Regions from separate parts of the Pseudomonas nanhaiensis genome, predicted to be linked through region 1. Evidence: predicted binding sites of a transcription regulator. Region 1 holds the regulator's gene; the other holds the start of a gene.
What was found. Region 1 encodes LexA, which represses DNA repair genes until DNA is damaged. Its sites were predicted from a motif close to CTGTNTNNNNANACAG; they were not measured.
Positions count from the first base shown of each region.

Region 2: the regulator LexA is predicted to act here: its motif matches at 2,584-2,599, upstream of recA (recombinase RecA).

Region 1 is NZ_CP073751.1:2,024,422-2,028,559, reverse strand. Features, by position in the region: gene topA (type I DNA topoisomerase) at 1-508, shown strand, start outside; gene KEM63_RS09160 (DUF6586 family protein) at 520-1,032, shown strand; gene KEM63_RS09155 (hypothetical protein) at 1,095-1,328, shown strand; gene KEM63_RS09150 (SulA-like leucine-rich domain-containing protein) at 1,367-1,900, opposite strand; gene lexA (transcriptional repressor LexA) at 1,910-2,515, opposite strand; gene KEM63_RS09140 (TetR/AcrR family transcriptional regulator) at 2,703-3,383, shown strand; gene KEM63_RS09135 (L,D-transpeptidase) at 3,441-3,980, shown strand; gene nagZ (beta-N-acetylhexosaminidase) at 3,995-4,138, shown strand, end outside.
Region 2 is NZ_CP073751.1:2,759,901-2,764,038, reverse strand. Features, by position in the region: gene mutS (DNA mismatch repair protein MutS) at 1-1,924, opposite strand, end outside; gene KEM63_RS12550 (CinA family protein) at 2,020-2,538, shown strand; gene recA (recombinase RecA) at 2,645-3,685, shown strand; gene KEM63_RS12540 (regulatory protein RecX) at 3,765-4,138, shown strand, end outside.

The sequences.
Region 1 (4,138 bases):
CTACGACGGCCCGGTGATCGAGTGCGACAAGTGCGGCAGCGAAATGCAGCTTAAGACCGGCCGCTTTGGCAAGTACTTTGGCTGCACCAACGGCGAATGCAAGAACACCCGCAAGCTGTTGAAGAACGGGGAGGCTGCGCCGCCGAAGATGGATCCGGTGAAGATGCCGGAGCTGCGTTGCGACAAGGTCGACGATGTGTACGTCCTCCGCGACGGCGCGTCCGGCCTGTTCCTTGCGGCGAGCCAGTTCCCGAAAAACCGGGAAACGCGTGCTCCGCTGGTGCGTGAACTATTGCCCCATCGCGACGAGATCGACCCGAAGTACCACTTTCTGCTGGATGCCCCGACGCAGGACCCGGACAAGAATCCGACGGTTGTGCGTTACAGTCGCAAGACTAAGGAGCAATATGTCCAGAGCGAGCTCGAAGGCAAGCCGACTGGTTGGCGTGCCTTTCACGACGGCAAGCGCTGGAACGTCGACGACGCTCGGAGCAAAAGCAAGAAGTAGGCGAGGTCTGCATGGCAAACGAAGTCTATACCCGTACCAATCAGGCGCTGTACTTCGCCAGGAAGGCAGTGGCTTCCTGGCGTGAAGTCAGCCAGTCCGGCGCGCTGGATAGCGTTACCCAGAGTGCTTATCATCGCGAACACGCATTGCTTCATCTGTATCGCGGCGTGCTGGGGGTGATTCATGAAGTCGCCGATCGCTACCGGTGGCCACTGATGGACGCACGCAGTGTCGAAGCGGTGTTGCAGGGTGACGCTGCCGTTCGCTTTCCGGGCCCTGAGCTGGCGGAGCTGAGCGAACTGGCCACGGCCCAGGACAATTGGCTGAGTCGGCTGCTCAGCGGCTGGCAGCAGCTACAGGCTCCGCCGGTACCGCAGGACAGCAAGCCTGAAGCAGACAATCTGATCCTCGCCAGCAACGCGCTGACGAATGCCAGAGAGTGGTCTTTGAGTGACGCGGAAGAGGCGCTGGCGGCCCTCGCGGAACGCGTGAACCGCTATCGGGAAGGCATGGTCGAGTGGTAGCTGCGCTCCGGTAGGCGGGGACTCTGTGGTAAACTGCTGCCTTGCTACACAGAGGAACCGATATGCCTTCACCCTTTCTCGAGATCGTTGAGCTCGCCAATGGCAAGGTCGTCCTGCGACGTTCCGATGACGACGGGGAGCCGTTGGTCGTCATCGAGTTCTCGGCAGATGCCAAGGACTTTCTGAACGGCCATCACATTGATGTGGCCAAGGCGATGATCAGCGCCGGTATGCAACTGGCCGGACAGGTCGTGGAAGACGACGACTTCGTCCCGGAAGATCGCGTACTACATTGAATGCATCCCAGGCAGCCCTTCGGGCTGCCTGGGCCTGGTCAGGCAGCGCAGCTGGAATCCAACCGAACATTGAGGCTGCTGCAGTTGCCAGCAGCTGCGGCCCGGGTCAACATTGCGGACGCACGAGCGTCGCTGGCCAGCCAGCTCACCACGGTGTGACTTTTCCCTCCACTGAGTACCTTGCAGCATAGAGACAGGGCATCCATGCCCTGACGGCTGCGAATGATCAGAATGCGTCCGGAATCGAGGCCTGCAGACCGGAGCCAATGGAGGCTCACTTCGGAAGGTGGGTCGATCAGCGTAAGCCAGCCCGTGGCCGAGGAATGACTCAGTTCACGCAGTACGGGTGCCAACCACTGCAGGCACTGACGTGGCGGACCATTCAGTGCCATCTCGCTGTAGCCGCTTTCATGTAATGCGACAGCGGTACATTCCCTGCTTACCCGACGCGCCGGCGCTGACGTTCTTTCAGCGGAGATTACCGATGGCGCCATGCGCGCCCGTGAAGCCATCCAGGCGTTCTGAAACAGGCTCAACTGATCCAGTGTCTGCGAATTACGAGCATACTGCATGTTGTGCTCCTAGCGGCGAATGACGCCGACGCTCAAACCTTCGATGATGAGTTCCTGTTCCGACAGGTCGATTTCAATGGGGGCGAAGTCCGGGTTCTCGGCAATCAGCGAAACCTTTCGGCCCTGTTTGTGAAAGCGCTTGACCGTCACTTCGTCGCCGATGCGCGCCACGATGATCTGTCCGTTTCGCGCCTCGCTGGTGCGATGTACCGCGAGCAGGTCGCCATCGAGGATGCCGATATCCTTCATGCTCATTCCCTTGACCCGAAGCAGGTAGTCCGCCTTGGGTCTGAAGAATTCCGGATTGAGCCGGCAATGGTCTTCGATGTTTTCCAGCGCAAGGATCGGCGCGCCCGCAGCGACCTGTCCGATGATCGGAAGCTGGTCGTCGTTGGCCGCTTCGGTCTCGGGCAGACGAATACCGCGCGAGGCGCCGGGTATCATCTCTATCGCACCCTTGCGCGCCAGCGCCCGAAGGTGATCTTCGGCGGCATTGGGTGACTTGAAGCCGAGTTCCTTGGCAATATCCACTCGCGTAGGCGGATAGCCGTTGCTGTCCATGTACTCCTTGATGAAGGCCAGGATCTGTTGTTGCCGCGCCGTCAGTTTCTGCATGGAAGCGTACCTGTCTGTTTATACAGTAGCTGTGATTATATACAGTTCAGACCACTCGGCAAGTGCTTGTGACGGCTTCGCTGCGTTCGTCGTCGACACTGGAGAGCAACTGCAAACGAGGGCAGGTTGACGGGAAGTCGTTTGAAACGTATGTTTCAAACATCCGTTTTGCTCAGGAAGGCTTTTTATGGCCCAGTCAGATACTGTCGAGCGCATTCTCGACGCTGCCGAACAACTGTTTGCCGAGAAAGGCTTCGCTGAAACGTCCCTGCGACTCATCACCAGCAAGGCGGGGGTGAATCTGGCTGCGGTCAACTATCACTTCGGCTCGAAGAAAGCGCTCATTCAGGCGGTCTTCGTGCGCTTCCTCAACCCCTTCGTCAACAGTCTGGAGGCAGAGCTTGACCGCCAGCAGGCGGCCGGATCGACCGAGCCCGATATCGAGGAACTGCTCGAGATGCTCGTTCGTCAGGCGCTGCAGGTCAAACCTCGCAGTGGCAATGACCTGTCGATCTTCATGCGGTTGCTGGGTCTGGCTTTCAGCCAGAGCCAGGGGCATCTTCGCAAGTATCTCGGCGAAGTGTATGGCCGGGTTTTCCAGCGTTACATGAACCTGCTGTTGAAGGCAGCGCCGGCGATTCCTCCCAGCGAGCTTTTCTGGCGCGTTCATTTCATGCTCGGCAGCGCGGCGTTCACGATGTCCAGCATGAAGGCGCTACGGGCCATCGCCGAGTCAGAATTCGGCACGCACAACGGGGTCGATGAAGTGCTGCGCCTGATGGTGCCGTTTCTGGCGGCGGGCATGCGCGCCGAAGGTGGTCTGCATACGATCGCGGCCGCTGAAACGGGCGTGGCAGAAACCGCCTGACGCACTTAACTGCGGAGGCCTGATCCGTTATCGTGTGCACTTTCACCGGAGACGTGCATGCGACTCGACTGGATCCACATTTCGATCCCCCACCAACGCCTGACGGGCTTCGCCAATGGCGAGGCAGCTTGCGTTGTGGACGTGTCCACCGCTGTCAACGGCGTCGGTGAGCACGAGGGGAGTGGCTGCACGCCTCGCGGGCTTCACCGGGTCCGTGCCCGGATTGGCGAAGGTCTGCCGGTGCGTTCGGTGTTCATCGGGCGTCGTCCCACCGGTGAGGTCTGGAGCGAGGATCTGGTACGGCTGCATCCGCGTCGCGACTGGATTCTCACACGCATCCTCTGGCTCTGTGGCGAGCAGGTCGGTTTCAACCGCGGCGGCGCCGTGGATTCCCAGCGTCGCTTCATCTATCTGCATGGAACCGGTGACGACCAACCCATGGGGCAGCCGCTATCTCACGGCTGCATCCGGCTGCGCAACGACGACATGCTCGCGCTGTTCGAGCAGACCCCTGCGGGCTGCCCGGTTTATATAGACGAGACGCCGACCGATCCGGTGGACCGTCTGATCGAATTTACCTCGGAGACACAACCTTGATTCAGGGATCCCTGATGCTTGACGTGGCTGGTACCTGGCTAACGCCGGAAGACCGCCATCTGCTTCGCCAACCGCAGGTAGGCGGTATGATTCTGTTTGCACGCAATACCGAGTCTCCTGCACAAGTGCGCGAGCTGGTGCGAGCGATTCGCTCCGAG
Region 2 (4,138 bases), 740 kb from region 1:
CGTACGCGCCGATATGTGCGAGCAGCACGATCAACGCGGTCTGCCGCATGTAAGTCGACTTACCACCCATGTTCGGCCCGGTGATGACCAGCATGCGGATCTCCGGGTCGAGACACACGCCGTTCGCCACAAAGGGGCTATCCAGCACGTTCTCCACGACCGGGTGACGTCCCTGGTGGATGATCAGCTGACTATTGTCGACAAACTGCGGGCGGCAGTAGTCCAGCGTGCTCGCGCGCTCGGCCAGATTGGCCAACACATCCAGCTCGGCAAGACTGGCCGCGGTGTCCTGCAACGTCGCCAGGTCCTCGTTCAGACGGTTGATCAGCTCGTCATACAGTGCCTTTTCGCGTGCAAGGGCCCGGCTGCGTGCCGACAGCGCCTTGTCTTCGAAGGTCTTCAGTTCCGGTGTGATGAAACGCTCGGCGCCCTTGAGTGTCTGCCGTCGGATGTAGTCGGCAGGTGCCTGTGCAGCCTGGCCTCTGGACAGCTCTATGAAGTAGCCGTGGACACGGTTATAGCCGACCTTCAGCGTGTTCAGACCGGTCCGTTCGCGTTCTCTGACTTCCAGATCGAGGAGGTACTGCCCGGCGTTTTCGCTGATGTTCTGCAGGTCATCGAGTTCTGCGTCGTAGCCTGGCTTGATCACGCCGCCGTCGCGGATGACGGCGGGCGGATTGTCGATGACGGCGCGCTCCAGCAATGCGGCCAGTTCGGGATAGGTTCCGATGCTGGCGGCCAGGCTCCCAACGTGTGGTGACTGCACATCGACCAGCGACTGTTGCAGGCCGGGCAGGGCGCCGAGCGAGTCGCGCAACCGGGCGAGGTCGCGTGGCCGGGCCGAGCGCAGGGCGACCCGCGCAAGTATGCGCTCTATGTCGCCGATGCCCTTGAGCAATGGGTGGATATCTTCATGGCGGTGCTGGTCGAGCAGGGCTGCGATGCTTTCCTGGCGCGCCTGCAGAACGCGCATGTCGCGCAGTGGGCGGTTCAGCCACCGAGCCAACAGCCGGCTGCCCATCGCCGTGGCGGTACGGTCGAGTACATCGAGCAGGGTATTCTCGCGGCCGCCTCCCAGATTGCAGTCGATTTCCAGATTGCGACGGCTGGCGCCGTCGATCACTACGCTGTCCTCGAAGCGCTCCTGAACCAGTCCGCGCAAGTGTGGCAGGGCGGTGCGCTGGGTTTCGCGTGCATAACCCAGCAATGCGCCCGCCGCAGCCAGTCCAAGCGTGAGATCGGCGCAGCCGAAACCGGCCAGATCCTTGGTGCCGAATTGCTGGGTGAGGCTTTTGAAGGCGCTGTCCTGATCGAACTCCCAGGGCGCGCGGCGTCGTACGGCCCGCCGTCGCTCGATCGGCGTGTCGGTTTCCCAGTCATCGGGAATCAGCAGCTCGGCCGGCGCCAGGCGTTCCAGTTCGCCCAGGAGCGTCTCCCAACCCGCGAACTCCGTGGCCACGAAGCGGCCGCTGTTGATATCCAGCGTGGCCAGACCGAATCGCCGCTCGCTGCCGACCAGCGCGGCAAGCAGGTTGTCGCGGCGTTCGTCGAGCAGTGCTTCGTCACTTACGGTGCCAGGCGTGAGGATGCGAACTACCTGACGCTCGACCGGTCCCTTGCTGGTAGCAGGGTCGCCGATCTGCTCGCAGATCACCACCGATTCGCCCAGCTTGACCAGTCTCGCCAGGTACCCTTCGGCAGCGTGAAAGGGGATGCCGGCCATGGGTATCGGCGAGCCACCTGACTGGCCGCGGGCGGTCAGCGTTATGTCCAGCAGGCGGGCGGCTTTTTTCGCGTCGTCAAAGAACAACTCGTAAAAATCGCCCATGCGGTAGAACAGCAACTGATCAGGATGGTGCTGTTTGATGCTGAAATATTGCTGCATCATTGGCGTGTGGCTGGCGGATTTCTCGGCGCGGCTCATGAATATCTCTGATCGATGAATGCGGTGGGCAAAGACGGCCTAGTCTACGCAAAGCCGCCTTGGCTTTTAAGCGCAAAATGAGAGGTGCAACAACGATGTCCCAATACGATCCTCTGATCGACTCCGTCGCGGCGCGGCTGGGCAATGGCTTGCGCCGGCTGGGGCTGAAAGTCACCGTGGCCGAGTCCTGCACCGGCGGCGGCATCGCCGAGGCGATCACCCGCGTCAGCGGCAGCTCGGGGTGGTTCGAAACCGGTTTCATCACCTACGCCAACAGCAGCAAGACGCGCTGGCTTGGTGTCAGCGAAGAAGATTTGGCCAGGCATGGGGCGGTCAGCGAACAGGTGGTTCGCGCAATGGCGCAGGGCGCGCTCGACGCGGCGGAAGCCGACCTGGCGGTGGCGGTCAGCGGTGTTGCCGGTCCGGAAGGGGGTACGCCCGAAAAGCCGGTAGGCACCGTCTGGTTCGCCTGGGCTGTCCGCGACCGTGGTGTGTTTGCGCACTGCAAACGCCTGCAGGGCAGTCGCAAGGAAGTGCGCGCGCATACTGTGCTCAAGGCGCTCGAAGGTCTGGTGATCGAGGTCGAGCGGGCCCTGGCGGCACGCTCGTCGTAAGGCGCCAAAAGGGGGTAGGCGGGGAAAAAGTTCTGTGGAATAATACTGACCAAATATACAGTAGTTCCCGGGCGCTCGGCACCCGCCACTTCCAAGAGGATGCACAATGGACGACAACAAAAAGAAGGCGCTTTCCGCGGCTTTGAGTCAGATTGAACGTCAGTTTGGCAAGGGCGCGGTGATGCGCATGGGCGACCATGAGCGGATGGCGATTCCTTCCATCTCCACCGGTTCGCTGGGGCTGGACATTGCCCTGGGCCTCGGCGGCCTGCCGAAGGGACGTATCGTCGAGATCTACGGCCCCGAGTCGTCGGGTAAAACCACATTGACCCTCTCGGTGATCGCGCAGGCGCAGAAGAAAGGCGCTACCTGCGCGTTCGTCGACGCGGAGCACGCGCTCGATCCGGAATACGCTGCCAAGCTGGGCGTAAATGTCGATGATCTGCTGGTCTCGCAGCCGGATACCGGTGAGCAGGCGCTGGAAATCACCGATATGCTGGTGCGTTCCAATGCCGTTGACGTGATCATCGTCGACTCTGTTGCTGCGCTGGTACCCAAGGCCGAGATCGAAGGCGAGATGGGCGACCACCACGTCGGCGTGCAGGCGCGCCTGATGTCTCAGGCGCTGCGCAAGATCACCGGTAACATCAAGAACGCCAACTGTCTGGTGATCTTCATCAACCAGATTCGCATGAAGATCGGCGTCATGTTCGGCAATCCGGAAACCACCACCGGCGGTAACGCGCTGAAGTTCTATTCATCGGTTCGTCTGGATATCCGTCGCACCGGCGCGGTGAAGGAAGGCGACGAGGTGGTCGGTAGCGAAACCCGGGTCAAGGTCGTCAAGAACAAGGTCGCTCCGCCTTTCCGCCAGGCCGAGTTTCAGATTCTCTACGGCACCGGCATCTATCATAACGCCGAGATCATCGACCTTGGCGTGCAGATCGGCCTGGTCGAGAAAGCGGGCGCCTGGTACAGCTACAAGGGCAGCAAGATCGGACAGGGCAAGGCCAATGCGGCCAAGTATCTGGAAGAGAACCAGGCGATCGCCGAAGAAATCGAGAAGGCGATCCGTGAACAGCTTCTGCCCAAGCCAAGCAAGCCCGGTGCGTCGGTAGTCGAAGACAGCGCCGAAATCGACGCCTGAAGCAGAACCCGGGGCGCCTTCCCACGGGCGCCCCGGTTAGATTCTATCCTTCCCCTATCCCCGTTTCGGCAGACCGCCCATGTTCCGTCGAACCACGCTCGAAACGCCGCAGGCTATCCGCCGCTCGGCCATGGATCTGCTTGCTCGTCGCGAACACAGCCGCAGCGAGCTGTCGCGCAAGCTCCGCCAGCGCGGCGCTCCATCCGGTCTGGCCGATGTCGAACTGGACAAGCTCGAAGAGGACGGCCTGCTGAGCGACGAGCGCTTCTGTGAAGCGTACGTGCACGCAAGAAGTCAACGTGGCTATGGACCTGTTCGCCTGCGTGAAGAGCTGCGCCAGCGCGGCGTGGCGGACTATCTGATTGACGCCATACTCGGCGACGCAGCCTACGACTGGAATGAGCTGGCCGGCCGGACCTTCGAGAAACGCTTCCCTGAAGGCAGGGCGACCGA